Regions from separate parts of the Rahnella inusitata genome, predicted to be linked through region 2. Evidence: predicted binding sites of a transcription regulator. Region 2 holds the regulator's gene; each other region holds the start of a gene.
The links. Region 2 encodes Fur, which represses iron uptake genes when iron is present. Its sites were predicted from a motif close to ATAATAATGAGAACNACTATCAA; they were not measured.

Region 1 (5,020 bases), on a different contig from region 2:
GGACAACGAATTCATCACCATCGATACCACAACCCAAACGGTGATTTCGCGCGTAAAACTGGATGCCGATGCTGAACACTTTTACCTGAATATCGCGCTGGACCCGGCTACGCACCGCGCCTTTGTCACGGACTCTAAATCACCGCAACTGCTGGTGGTGGACACAGAAAATGGCAAAGTGCTGCATAAAATCGATGTGCCTGTCTCACTGGCGGTTCTTTTCAATCCGGTTCGTAACGAAATTTACGTGACCCACCGGGAGGCAGGAAAAGTCAGCGTGATCGACGCCAAAACCTACAAGGTGCTGCACACCATCGACACGCCGGTACACCCTAACAGTCTGGCGCTGTCCGAAGATGGTCAGACGTTATTTGTGAGCATAAAGCAGGCTTCCTCGAAACAGAAAGAGGCCAGCGAACCGGATGACGTTCTGCGCATTCACTTCACCGGTTAAATAAAAAATGCCGCGCGGATGACTCCGTCGCGGCATTTTTTTGGCTCACGTCAGATCAGAAGTGAGTATTGAGGCTCATGTAGTAAGTACGGCCTGGTTCGTTGTAAGTGGCTGCACCTGCACCGTACATATAGGCGTTGGTGGTGGCATTGCCGACGGTCTGGGCATTGCCCTGACGGAACTGACGTTTATCGAACAAGTTGTCGATCCCGGTGGTGACGCTGACATACTTGTTCACCGTATAAGTCCCGCTCAGGCCAAACACCGCGTAAGGGCTGACTTCCTGTTTTTCGCTGCCGCTGATTGCTTCACCTTTGTAGTTGTATTTCTTCGGCTTCTGACGGCCATACCAGGTCATGGTGGATTGCAGTGAGAGGTCTTCCGTTGTCTGCCAGCTCAGCGTGGAGTTGATCGTGAACTCAGGAATGATCGACAGATAATCGCCGGTCTCTTTGTTCTTGCTCTCAATCATGTAAGTGCCGTTGTTATTCCACGTGACGGTCTCTGTCACCGGAATATTCAGCGTTCCTTCCAGCCCCTGAACTACCGCTTTAGGCACATTTTCCCAGCGATATACGTCGGTTTTACCATTGGTTGAGGTGCCGCTCGGCAGATATCCCGCTTCGATCTTGTCGCGATAATCATTGCGGAAGTAGGTCACACCGGCCTGATAACCGTTGCGGTGGAATTCCAGCCCGATCTCTTTATTGATGCTGGTTTCAGCTTTCAGATCGTCATTACCCAGCAGGTAGCAGCCGCCAGCGCTGGCCGCGCAGCCCTGACCTTTGCTGTACAGCACATAGTTCGGGTTTGTCTGGTAGAGACTTGGCGCTTTATAGGCGCGGGCGATCCCCATTTTCAGCGTGAAGTCGTCACCCAGTTCCTGAGAGAGATTCAGGGACGGGCTCCAGTTGTTACCGACGATCGAGTGATGATCAAAGCGCAGGCCCGGCGTCAGCATGGTGCTGTCCGTTAGCTCCATGTTGTTTTCAGCAAATAACGAGAAAATCTCTGCCGAGGAGTACGGGCTGCGGTTGGCACTGTCTACGCCATCAATGGTTCCACCGAGCATCGCCTGGGTATTAGAGGAGGGATCTTTCATTTTTTGCTGATTCCACTCCGTACCCAGTGTCGCGGTCTGCGGGATCATGAAATCGAAAGGCACGCTGACTTCACTGTGCAGCAGCACATCTGTCAGATTGGTGGTGCTGAATCCGTCATTGGCAAAAATACCTTCGGTGCCGCCAGCCAGACCCTCGTTCATGCGCGAGTTTTTGGTCTTTTCGTACTGAACGTAGTTAGTGGTGGTCACCCCGTTGTCCCAGCCGCCGCGATAAGTGACGGCATAGGACTGACGATAAATCCGGTTAGTCTCTTCACCGTACATGCTTTTCACCAGATCGCTGGTGTTGGTATTTTGCGTATCACCGGCATAAAGGTTGCCCTGACGGCCACTTGACGCTTCAAATTCCAGTGACTGCATTCGCGCGAAATCCCAGCGCAGCAGGCCATTGATATTTTTATCGATGACCCCTTCACGTCCCGCTGGCAGGGTATCGGCGTAGGTGCCGGTGCGCAGTGACTGGTGCCCCTGATTGATGTCCTGAGCATCAGCCTGCGTTTTACTGTAGCCACCAAACAGGCGGAAGCTGAACTGATCGCCGAGCGGGCCGGAAAGGCTGAAATCGGTACGTTTGGTCGAACCCTCGTCATCGTGCTGCGGCATATTCATGTAGGTATTCCATGAACCGTGCAGCTCTTTGGTATCGCGTTTAGTGATGATATTCACCACGCCGCCTGCCGCACCGTTGCCGTAACGTGCCGCCGCCGGGCCACGGATCACTTCGATACGTTCAATCATTTCCGGCGGAACCCAGGCGGTGTCGCCACGGGTGTCACGCTCGCCGCGCCAGCCTTGTCTGACTGAGTTTCTGCTGGTGACCGGCAAACCGTCGATCAGCGTCAGGGTATTTTCCGGACCCATCCCGCGAATATCAATCTGACGATTATTGCCGCGCTGGCCGCTGGTGGAATTACCGGTCAGGTTGACGCCGGGCATGGTGCGGATAAGTTCATTGATATCGCGCGCCGGAGGCCGTTTTTTTATCTCATCTGCGGTAATGGTCGAGACGCCCGGTGCCTGTAAATTCTGCTGGGCGGCGGTGACCATAATGGTGTCGCCACGGGCATCTGTGGTTTCACTGCTGTCAGCCGTTTCCGACGTATTTTCAGCAGTGGGGGCAGGCGCCGTCGCGGCGCTAACAGAGGTCGAAAAAGTGGTGGCGCCGAGGCCTAATCCTAAAAGTGTCGCTAAAGAGTAGTGTGACAATTTGTTGTTCATTTGCGTTCCTGGTCCGGTATATCCGTTAACCGCTGGCTGCACAGGCTGCATGTAAAGAGGTAAAAACCAGTGGTGGGATCGGTTGTCGTGTGTGTCGTCAAAACTGCCCAACCCTGATGGGCTGACACACACTATTGCAAATGCAAACAATTATCAATACCATTCCCTTTATCGTTTGACTCAATCCTGACAAATTTCTTGATGATGTAACTCGTTATAAATTATTAAGTTATTGGTATGTTAAACAAAACAACCACAACGGTATTAGGGACGTTTAAAATGGAACCAGAGTCTGAAAGTGGCACACTTCTGGCAAGTCAGCATGCGGGAAGTGACCGCTGGTGGCTGGATATTGCCCGACGCGGAACGCCCTGGATTGAATCCACCGGACGGGGAAACTGGAAGGTGACTTTCTTCTGGCGCGACCCGCAGGGCAGTGAGTTTTCCTCGGCGTATCAGCGCGTGTGGATCAATATTACCGGCAAAACGGATCATCATCAGCCCAACCCTCCGCGCAGTTTGCAACGTCTGAGTGGCACCGATGTCTGGTTCTGGCAAACAGAAATGGAAGCGGGCTGGCGCGGAAGCTACAGCTTTATGCCTTCCACCGAAAGCCGGTCTTTTTCCCCGCAGGATGACGATCCCCGCGCCAATATGATGGCACTACGCCACTGGTGGCGTGACCGCTTTAAGACCGCCACTTCCGATCTTCTCAATGCCCGCCGCAGCTGGTCCGGTGGCCGGGGACACCCCGTGTCCGGGCTGCATATGCCGGATGCACCGCCGCAACCTGCCTGGCGTGATTTCGACCACTTCGCCACCGGTTGCGGCCTGTGCACGCCTGCGCCGCCCACCGTCTTACAAAAACACCAGTGGCATAGCCCGCGCCTTGGCAACAGCCGCACCGTCTGGGCTTACACCACCGGTGAAAACGATCCTGCGTCGCGTCCGCTGGCTATCCTGCTCGACGGCCAGTTTTGGTCCCAGCAGATGCCGGTCTGGGAACCGCTGCATCAGCTGACGGAGCAGGGCGCGCTGCCGGAAGCGGTCTATCTGCTGATTGAGGTGATCGACACCGAACATCGCAGCCGCGAGCTGACCTGCAATGCCGATTTCTGGGTGGCGGTGCAGGAAGAGCTTCTCCCGCAACTGCGCGCGTGGGCACCTTTTCGTGATTCGCCGGAAACCACCGTCATCGCTGGTCAAAGTTTTGGCGGCCTTTCTTCCCTTTACGCCTGCCTGCACTGGCCGCAGACGTTTGGCTGTGCGCTGAGTCAGTCCGGCTCATTCTGGTGGCCACAGCGGGGTCAGTCTGGCGAGGCGTCGGGCTGGCTTTTGCGTCAGATAGAAGAGGGCGTCGGAAAGGGCGCGCCGCTGAAAATCTTTCTGGAAGCGGGCGTGCACGAGCCGTTGATCCACCGGATGAATCAGCAACTGGTGACGTTGCTCCACACGTCTTCGCATCAGGTGCATTACCGCGCCGTGGCGGGCGGGCATGATGCGCTGTGCTGGCGCGGGGGACTGATGGACGGCCTGGCGATGTTGTGGTCGCCACATTTTGTCGCGACTCAACCCGCGCATGAACCGCAGGGAGAATGCTTTGGAAAATTGTAATCCGTTTGATGACGACAAGGCGGTCTGCTGCGTGCTGATCAATGATGAACAACAGTACAGCCTGTGGCCGGAAGCGCTCGCGGTGCCTGACGGATGGCGCATAGCCTTCGGTCCCTCAGTCAGAACGCACTGTGCTGAATGGCTGGAAAAACACTGGCGCGATATGCGTCCGCACTCGCTGCGTCTGCATGATGTGACCGTTGCAAAACAGGAGGCTGCCGGTGTCTGACACGTCCGTATTACCCGTAGCCAGTCAGACTGACTGCGCGATGCCGCTGGTGGCGGCGCAACCCGGTATCTGGATGGCGGATCAGCTTTCGCCGCACGGTAACGCTTACACTGTCGCGCATTATATTGAAATTGATGGCGCGCTTGACGCTGATGCGATGTTGCAGGCGATTGTTCAGGGGCTGAACGAAGCCGATACCCTCACGATGCGCTTTGAAGAGCGTGACGGCATTGCGTTGCAAACACCGTGCGCGCCGTCACCGGCTTTTGCCCCGGAGTGCATCGACCTGCGTCAGTCCGCGGATCCTGAACAGGCCGCGCTGAACTTAATGCGTCAGGATCTGGCGCAAGAACGGCGCATTCTCAGCGGTAAAATGCTGCAC
Region 2 (5,020 bases):
TCTGCGTGACGGCTACGGCTACCTGACTGATACCTTTGCTTTGCTCATCGGACGCAGACGCGATTTCCGCCATGATATCGGTGACATGCGTAATCGAACGCACCACTTCGTCCATAGTCTGCCCCGCGTTTTCCACCAGTTTGGATCCGCTGTCAACGCGGGAAACCGATTCACTGATAAGCTGCTCAATCTCTTTCGCTGCCTGCGCACTGCGCTGTGCCAGATTGCGCACTTCGCTGGCGACGACGGCAAATCCGCGCCCCTGTTCGCCTGCGCGTGCGGCTTCTACCGCGGCATTCAGCGCCAGAATGTTAGTCTGGAAAGCGATGCTGTTGATGACGGACGTTATCTCAGCAATCTTTTTCGAACTGCCGGAAATATCTTTCATGGTGCTGACAACGTCGGCCACAATGTTACCGCCTTTGCGGGCGGTGCCGGACGCTTCAATCACCAGCTGGCTGGCGTGATGGGCGTTGTCGGCGTTGTGTTTCACCGTTGCGGTCAGTTCTTCCATGCTGGCCGCCGTTTCTTCCAGCGCCGAGGCCTGCTCTTCCGTACGCGAAGAGAGATCGTTATTACCGGCAGAAATCTCAGAAGCCCCCTGATAGATGTTGTTGGTACAGTTGCGGATGGTTTGCACCGTGTTTACCAGACTGGCCTGCATGATGTTGAGTAACGGGATCAGCTTACCGGCACAGTTTTTACCAAACTCTTCCATGTGATTTGTCAGGTCACCGCTGGCAATCAGTGCAAACTGATCGCGGATCTTATCCAGCGGTTTCACCAGCGCCATCACCAGATAACGATCGGTCAGCAGTAAAATTATCAGGCCGATAATAAATGCGGTGATCTGAATCACTTTGCTGACGTAGGTCAGGTGGTTAGATTCCGTTTGTGCCGTGCTGAAATCCACCGCAATCTGGTTGCTGACTTTTTGCATTGCCGCGCCAAAATCACGGCTCAGTGGCGGAACGGTGGCGTTCGCTAACTGATTGTACACATCGATATTTTTGCTGCTGGCAGCCTCAAACAACGGGGTGACACCCTGGGCAACGAGACTCTCCCAGCTGGCAAGCAACTCCTGAACTGCAGATTCTTCCAGGCCCGGATGTGCCGCGGCTTTAAATCCCGCCAGAGCCTGAGTCAGGCCATCGAGAGACTGTTTTGCGGTATCAAAAATTTCCGGCCCTTTGGTCGGATCGGCCTGAAGCTGTGAGACGGCTCGGCTCAAGCGGGTGACGGTGCGAAAATACTGATCATTTCCTTTGCTGATCAGCGCCATATTGTTGACGAGTTCGGAACTGTTCCTGGTGTTTTGGGTCAATGTGTTAAGCGAGTTGACGGTGTAAAGCGATACACCGGCCCACATGACGCAAAAAACGCCAAGAATGATTAATAAAGCGGTCCTGATGGTAATGTTTTTCAAAAACTGCACGATATGCCTCTCTCGAAACATGACTGTTTCTGGTCTGAGGATTGAGGGGGATGCGGAGAATCAAGACACGTAACCAGCGGACGGGTGCCTCTGGACATGTTTGAACACCTCTCCGGGCATCGATTTCTTTATTATGTTGAGATTGCTCTCGCATCATCTATCGGCTGGACGTGCTTAAACTTAAGGAGTGTGTCGGATTATTTCTTCACTTTGCTTTTAACCTCAATAACTTTGAGGTTAAAGACAGACTTTCAAAAGACACGAAGGCGATAACACTTAAAAAGTTTGGCCGATAAACTTATTCGTCAGTTAAGAAGGCGAGCGGAAGCATATTCTCCGCCCCGCAAGTTTGCTATTATCAGCGTTATTATTGCCTGCAATGCAGGGCTTATCATTGAGAACAAGAGGTTAGACATCTTATGGCCGTAGTAGGAATCTTCTTTGGATCCGATACAGGTAACACCGAAAACATCGCAAAAATGATCCAGAAACAACTGGGTAAAGATGTTGCTGAGGTGCATGACATTGCGAAGAGCAGCAAAGAGGATCTGGAAAAATTCGATATCTTGCTGATCGGTATTCCAACCTGGTATTACGGTGAAGCCCAGTGTGACTGGGATGACTTCTTCCCAAGCCTGGAAGAGATCGACTTCGAAGGTAAGCTGGTTGCGCTGTTTGGCTGTGGCGATCAGGAAGACTATGCAGAATATTTCTGTGACGCACTGGGCACCGTGCGCGACATCATTGAGCCACGCGGCGCGGTGATTGTGGGTCACTGGCCAACAGAAGGCTATCATTTCGAAGCCTCTAAAGGTCTGGCCGATGATAAACACTTCATCGGACTGGCGATTGACGAAGACCGTCAACCTGAATTAACCAATGAGCGCGTTGATGCGTGGGTTAAGCAAATTACAGAAGAATTAAGCCTTTCAGAAATTATTGGCTAAAAACCCTGTTGGCCCTGAGGATTTATTCTACAATTGAAGGGCCAAACTATTACTGAAATTAACAATTTAGCCACAACAAAATTGTTACTTTCAGTAGTATCAAGGTACACTGAGTTCATCTGTTTTTTCTATCGATCAAGTCGTTGCATTCTCTGATGTGACCGGCATTTAGTGATCTTTATTAACAGGCAATCGTTTAGGGGATCGGCACACTTCCGTTAAACGAAGGATCCTAAACGAACATTTTTGTGCCGCTGATGCCACAGGCTCCATGCCTCAACTTGATTAGCACATAGTAACAGGACTGAATCCGCATGACTGACAACAACACCGCACTGAAGAAAGCCGGCTTAAAAGTCACGCTTCCGCGCCTTAAAATCCTGGAAGTGCTGCAAGCGCCGGAAGGTCATCACGTGAGTGCGGAAGATCTGTACAAACAACTGATTGATATGGGTGAAGAGATTGGTCTGGCGACGGTTTACCGTGTTCTGAACCAGTTTGATGACGCCGGTATCGTAACGCGTCATAACTTCGAAGGCGGCAAATCCGTATTCGAACTGACCCAGCAACATCACCATGACCACCTGATCTGCTTAGATTGTGGCCGCGTGATTGAATTCCGCGACGAATATATCGAAGGTCGTCAGCGTGAAATCGCTAAGAAACATGGCATCAAACTGACCAACCACAGCCTGTACTTGTACGGCCACTGTGAAGCAGGCGATTGCCGCGAAGATGATTCTTTGCACAATGATAAACCCGCGCAGTAATCTGCCCGGTTCGGTGAAGTTGCCGTCAACGTAAAGCCTTAACTAACCGCTGAAAAGCGGTTTTTTTTTGGCCTGAGCGCTGAACATCAGATATAAAAAACCCCGGAGAACCGGGGTTTCGTTTTTTTTTAGCCTCATGCGGTTTCGCTTAAAGCTTATCGGTGACCGGCTCTGCGCGGCGAAAGCCTGCCCCCTCGGCAGAGGCTGAGCTTATCCAGACATCACCGGTAATTTGCGGTTTTGGCGTATCATCATAATGATGCCAGTGCGTTGAGTCTGAATTTTTTCCATCTCCAACCTCATCCTTAATTCGTTGGTTTAGGAGAATTATTCGCTCTGATTTCCTGCCAGATTTTGCCGCAGTCGTCGGCGTAAGCCTGGCCGTCCCCGGTTTTACGCGCGGTAAGGCAGCGCTGGTAATCCACCACCCGCACTGTTTCCTGTTCGGCAAATTGCTTGTGCGCTTTTTCCTGTTTCAGGACGTCAAGAACCGTCTGGCACGAGGCTATTTTGTCTGGCGATCCTTCCGCCTTGTTGATACAGACGCTGTAGGCCTCACGCAATTTGGTGTCTTCTTTTTGCGCCGTTGTCGGAGCACAGCCTGCAAGGAAAACGCAAGTAACAACGATCATCAGTAATTTATTCATCGACATGGCGACCTCAGAAAATAGTGAATGGAGCGATAACGATGAATTTGACGTCTTTTTCATCCTGGAAGATGTTGCCGTAACCACCGCCCCAGCTCGGGATATCCGAATGGTTGTCGTACTGGGTGTAATGCAGTTTGAACAGCGTGCCTTTGGCGCGGCCTTCCTGAATGGTGTACAGCGCGTCCAGACTCCAGGCGCTCTCTTTCAGGCGCTGGCTCTGGTCATAAGCCGCATTGGTGCTAGGCTTGGCGTCCCATGCATAAACGTAAGAACCGCCCACCGCGAAGCCCGGCAGATCCCATTTCGCCAGATCGTATAACACCCCGGCATAGACCGCTTTTTCACCGTTGGCGTTGAAGTCAGAACGGTTATCCCACCACACGTCAAGACGACCGTTAGATGAGGAATAAGTCGGTGTCATACGCTGCAGGAAATACCCCTGATTCCCTTCTGCCTTGACCATCGTCCCTTCAAGACGCCAGTTGAACTGGCCTGTGGTGTAGCCGAATGTCAGCGCCTGCAACCAGGCGAGACCGTCATACAAACTGTTCGGATCGTTCTTGTCGCTGATGCGGTCTTCCGCACCGTAGAACTGGTAGCTGGTGGTCAGCGGATTGCCCAGCAGATCGGCCTTATAGGACGCTTTGGCAAAGTACTGATCGACGTAGCTTTCCGCTTCGCCATAGGCCGCTTCGAGGACGAAATCATTTTTAAAATCATATTTCGCGCCGAGGGAATGAATGTAGGAGACACCGGTTTTCTTGTCATTCTGGCGGAAATCATCCATTTCCAGATGCCACGGCGATTTGTATTCGTCCGCCCACATGTAAGAGAAACTCAGCTCGCCCGGTTCGCCGAAATCATGTTTATAACCGGCTTCCGCGCCGCGATAGGTGCCCGGCATGAAGCTCCAGTGCGGAGCGATCAGCGTCTGCCCGGTAGGCTGGATGTAACCCGCATGTCCCCAGAAACCGCCATATTTAAATTTACCCGCGGCTTTGTACAGGCTGACCCCGCCCTTATCGCCGGAGTAATCTTCGTCGTAGGCGTGGTTTTTGGAAGAGAACGCGATTTCGTTCGGGTGGCCGCTGTCGCTGGCTTCAGCCAGCTCAATCGCAGTAAAAGCTGCGACGTCGATACCGAACATATCCCACGCATAACCGGAGGAGAAATCCAGATTCAGGTTGGCGGTGGAGTGAGAAAGGTTAGTGGCATATT
Region 3 (5,020 bases), 1.6 Mb from region 2:
TATCGACTCCCCGATGGCGCGTGCGCTGCTGAAAAAGGAAGTCGGTGACAGTCTGGTGGTCACCACGCCGGTCGGTGACGCGACCTGGTACGTCAATGACATCGAATACGTCAAATGATCAGCTAACTCTCAAAACGTGAGGCACATCGTCCTGACGGCTGGCATTTTCAGCCTTCAAACCGTATAACTGTGCCCCTGCTTTTTACGTCACTCACTAACGAAAAAACTGATACCAGACTTATGAATGATCAACTGAGCCGCATTATCGCAAGTGAATTGCAGGTTCGCCCGGAGCAGGTTGCTTCCGTGGTGCGTCTGCTGGATGAAGGTAATACCGTGCCGTTTATTGCGCGGTATCGTAAGGAAGTCACCGGTGGGTTGGATGATACCCAGCTGCGTCAGTTGGACACCCGTCTGGGTTATCTGCGTGAGCTGGAAGACCGCCGCCAGACCATCCTCAAATCCATCGAGGAACAGGGCAAACTGAGCGACGATCTGGCTAAAGCGATCAACACTACGTTGAGCAAAACCGAGCTGGAAGACCTTTATCTGCCGTTCAAACCGAAGCGCCGCACGCGCGGGCAAATCGCTATCGAAGCCGGACTGGAACCGCTGGCAGAATTACTGTGGAACGATCCGCATAACGAGCCTGACGCAACGGCTGCAAAATTTGTCGATGCCGATAAAGGCGTCGCCGACACGAAAGCCGCGCTGGACGGCGCGCGCTACATCCTGATGGAACGTTTCGCCGAAGATGCTTCGCTGCTGGCGAAAGTCCGCGACTACCTGTGGAAAAATGCACATCTGACTTCGCGCCTGGTCGAAGGCAAAGCGCAGGAAGGCGCGAAATTCAGCGACTATTTCGATCATCACGAACCGATCGCCAAAGTCCCGTCGCACCGTGCGCTGGCGATGTTCCGTGGCCGCAACGAAGGCGTCTTACAGCTGGCGCTGAATGCCGATCCACAGCACGACGAACCGCCAAAAGAGAGCTACGCCGAACAACTGATCATCGATCATCTTGGCCTGCGCCTCAATAACGCACCGGCTGATGTCTGGCGCCGTGCGGTGGTTAACTGGACCTGGCGCATCAAAGTGCTGCTGCACCTCGAAACCGAGCTGATGAGCACCGTGCGTGAACGCGCCGAAGACGAGGCGATTAACGTTTTCGCCCGCAACATGCACGATCTGCTGATGGCCGCCCCGGCCGGTATGCGCGCCACGATGGGTCTCGATCCGGGTCTGCGTACCGGTGTGAAAGTCGCGGTTGTGGATAACACCGGCAAACTGGTGGGTATCGATACTGTTTATCCACATACCGGTCAGGCTACAAAAGCCGCACAACAGGTCGCGGCGCTGTGCATTAAACATAACGTCGAACTGGTGGCGATCGGCAACGGGACGGCTTCCCGCGAAACCGAACGCTTCTTCATCGAGCTGCAAAAACAGTTCCCGGCGGTGAAAGCGCAGAAAGTTATCGTCAGCGAAGCCGGGGCATCGGTCTATTCCGCCTCCGAACTGGCGGCGCTGGAATTCCCGGATCTCGACGTGTCCATTCGCGGTGCGGTATCTATCGCCCGTCGTTTGCAGGATCCGCTGGCCGAACTGGTGAAAATCGATCCGAAATCCATCGGTGTCGGCCAGTATCAGCACGACGTCAGCCAGTCACAGCTGGCGAAAAAGCTCGATACCGTGGTGGAAGACTGCGTAAACGCCGTGGGTGTGGATCTCAACACCGCGTCCGTGCCGCTGCTGACCCGCGTGGCCGGTCTGACCCGCATGATGGCGCAGAATATCGTCAACTGGCGCGATGAGAACGGTCAGTTCCGCAACCGTGAACAGCTGCTGAAAGTCAGCCGTCTGGGGCCGAAAGCCTTCGAGCAGTGCGCGGGCTTCCTGCGTATCAACCATGGTGACAACCCGCTCGACGCCTCTACGGTTCACCCGGAAACCTATCCGGTGGTGGAGCGCATTCTGGCGGCGACACAGCTGGCCCTAAAAGATCTGATGGGCGATTCGAACGCGTTGCGCGGCCTGAAAGCCAGTGAATTCACCGACGCCAAGTTTGGTATGCCGACCGTTACCGACATCATCAAAGAGCTGGAAAAACCGGGGCACGATCCGCGCCCTGAGTTTAAAACTGCAACCTTTGCCGATGGCGTGGAAACCATGAATGACCTGATGCCAGGCATGATCCTTGAAGGTTCGGTCACCAACGTGACTAACTTCGGCGCATTTGTGGACATCGGCGTTCATCAGGACGGGCTGGTGCACATTTCGTCTCTGGCAAACAAATTCGTCGAAGATCCGCATACTGTGGTGAAAGCCGGCGATATCGTTAAAGTCAAAGTGATGGAAGTCGATCTGCAACGCAAACGTATCGCGCTGACCATGCGTCTGGATGAGCAACCGGGCGAAGCGCCGGGGCGTCGTTCTTCCGCGCCAGCCGCAGGTGACAATCGCGATGGGCAGAAACGTCCGACGCAAAACAAGCCAGCGGGTCGCAATGCGGCTCCGGCGGGGAATAATGCAATGGCGGATGCACTGGCCGCCGCAATGGGTAAAAAACGTTAACTTTTACGTTTTAAGCCATTAAACGAAAGCCGCTGAATTTTAGCGGCTTTTTTTATGTACTTTTTTTCGACACTTTTTAAAGTCTCTCCTAATGAATCAATCACTGCGGTAAATCAATAAATCAGAGATTGCACAGGCATAGGATAGCGACGCGGTAGGGACATCCGTGAAGAGGCACGCCTCTTTTCTTTTTGTCTCGCCATGCGTAGTAATTATGATAACTATTTTCGTTTGTACTACTTTGCGTATTCAGTACGCCGTCAGCAATACGCTGGCATTTGCACACCAGGGACAATTTCTGAGCAGTTTTTTTTGCAACATAATTCGCACTTAAGTGGAATAACCGGGCACGGAAGCGCGGCGTAGCTTTGGCAACGCGGCCCCCACAAACCCGATCGCTTCGCGAGGAACTCATGCAACTTCAGTCACAACGTGCTTACAAAATCACCGGCTTTTCTCATGAAATCAGCCCGGCGTACCGCCAGAAACTGCTGTCACTGGGCATGCTGCCTGGGTCGTTCTTCAACATTATCCGCGTCGCACCGATGGGCGATCCGGTGCAAATCGAGACACGCCGCACCAGTCTGGTTGTGCGCAGAAAAGATCTCGATCTGCTCAAGCTCGAAATACTGGCCTGACTTTTTGCGCGGGTCACACTGATCCCCTGCGCGTTTCTCCTTTCTCACACGTAGATCTGAACGTATGAAAGCACTGACCATTGGCCTGATTGGTAATCCCAACTCAGGTAAAACCACCCTTTTTAATCAGCTGACCGGTTCACGCCAGCGCGTGGGTAACTGGGCGGGCGTGACTGTCGAACGCAAAGAAGGCCAGTTCGCCACCGAAGATCACAAAATCACGCTGGTGGATTTACCGGGCACTTACTCCCTGACCACCATCTCCGAACAAACCTCGCTCGACGAACAGATTGCCTGCCACTACATTCTCAGCGGCGATGCCGACCTGATGATTAACGTTGTGGATGCCTCCAACCTTGAGCGCAATCTTTACCTGACACTGCAACTGCTCGAGCTCGGCATTCCGTGCATCGTCGCGCTGAACATGCTCGACATCGCCAAAATCCAGAACATCAATATCGATATCCCGGCGCTGTCTGCGCGTCTGGGCTGCCCGGTGATCGCACTGGTATCTACCCGCGCCTCCGGCATTAAAGAACTGAAAACGGCCATCGACTCGTTGCCACCGGCCACGACGCTTGCGCGCGTGACCTACCCTCCGCTGCTGCAACAGGAAGTGGACGTGCTGGCCGCCGCCATGCCGTCAGAGATGGCGCTGCAACAACGCCGCTGGCTGGCTTTGCAAATTCTTGAAGGCGATATCTACAGCCAGACCCACGCCGGTAACGCGCAACAGCTGCTGCCGGAAGTGAAAGCGCGGCTGGCAGCACAGGAGCTGGACGATCCGGCGCTGCTGATCGCCGATGCGCGCTATCAGTCCATTGCCCAGCTGAGTGCTGAAATCAGCAACTCGCACCTCACCGCGCCGAATAAACTGACGCAGGTGCTGGACCGCGTGATCCTCAACCGTTTCCTCGGCGTACCGATTTTCCTGCTGGTGATGTACCTGATGTTCGTTCTGGCGATCAACATCGGCGGTGCGCTGCAACCGATTTTCGATATTGGTTCCGCGGCGATTTTCATTCAGGGCATGCAGTGGATTGGTTTTACCCTGCACTTCCCGCAATGGCTGACCATTTTCCTCGCGCAGGGCGTGGGCGGCGGGATCAACACCGTTCTGCCGCTGGTGCCGCAAATCGGCATGATGTATCTGTTCCTCTCCTTCCTTGAAGATTCCGGTTACATGGCGCGCGCCGCGTTCGTGATGGACAGGCTGATGCAGGCGCTTGGCCTGCCCGGCAAATCCTTCGTGCCGCTCATTGTCGGGTTCGGCTGTAACGTTCCGTCGATTATGGGTGCGCGTACGCTGGACGCCCCGCGCGAACGCCTGATCACCGTCATGATGGCGCCGTTTATGTCCTGCGGCGCACGTCTGGCTATCTTCGCCGTTTTCTCCGCAGCGTTCTTCGGGCAGGACGGCGCCTCCATCGTCTTCTCACTGTATTTGTTGGGCATTGTGGTCGCCATCCTCACCGGCCTGCTGCTCAAATACACCATCATGCGCGGCGAAGCGTCACCGTTCGTGATGGAACTGCCGGTGTATCACGTTCCGCATCTGAAAAGCCTGCTGTTGCAAACCTGGCAGCGTCTGAAAGGTTTCGTGCTGCGCGCCGGTAAAGTCATCGTCATCGCCAGTATTTTCATCGGCGCACTGAACAGCTTCTCGTTCAGCGGCAACGCGGTGAATAACATCAATGATTCGGCGCTGGCCTCGGTCAGTAAAGTGCTGACGCCGGTGCTCGCGCCGATGGGTGTGCACAGTGACAACTGGCAGGCAACCGTCGGTCTGGTGACCGGTGCGATGGCGA

Region 1: a site for Fur is predicted at 2,930-2,952, ahead of fes (enterochelin esterase). Genes of this name have one in related genera too.
Region 3: a site for Fur is predicted at 2,783-2,805, ahead of feoA (ferrous iron transporter A). Genes of this name have one in related genera too.

The regions. Positions count from the first base shown of each region.
Region 1 is NZ_CP065025.1:396,710-401,729, reverse strand. It holds gene yncE (7-bladed beta-propeller protein YncE) at 1-454, shown strand, start outside; gene I2123_RS23620 (TonB-dependent siderophore receptor) at 510-2,795, opposite strand; gene fes (enterochelin esterase) at 3,075-4,409, shown strand; gene I2123_RS23610 (MbtH family protein) at 4,396-4,638, shown strand; gene I2123_RS23605 (enterobactin synthase subunit F) at 4,679-5,020, shown strand, end outside.
Region 2 is NZ_CP065024.1:3,743,478-3,748,497, forward strand. It holds gene I2123_RS17570 (methyl-accepting chemotaxis protein) at 1-1,435, opposite strand, end outside; gene fldA (flavodoxin FldA) at 1,855-2,382, shown strand; gene fur (ferric iron uptake transcriptional regulator) at 2,697-3,152, shown strand; gene chiQ (ChiQ/YbfN family lipoprotein) at 3,458-3,799, opposite strand; gene chiP (chitoporin ChiP) at 3,813-5,020, opposite strand, start outside.
Region 3 is NZ_CP065024.1:671,358-676,377, reverse strand. It holds gene greB (transcription elongation factor GreB) at 1-118, shown strand, start outside; gene I2123_RS03075 (Tex family protein) at 241-2,574, shown strand; gene feoA (ferrous iron transporter A) at 2,988-3,212, shown strand; gene feoB (Fe(2+) transporter permease subunit FeoB) at 3,277-5,020, shown strand, end outside.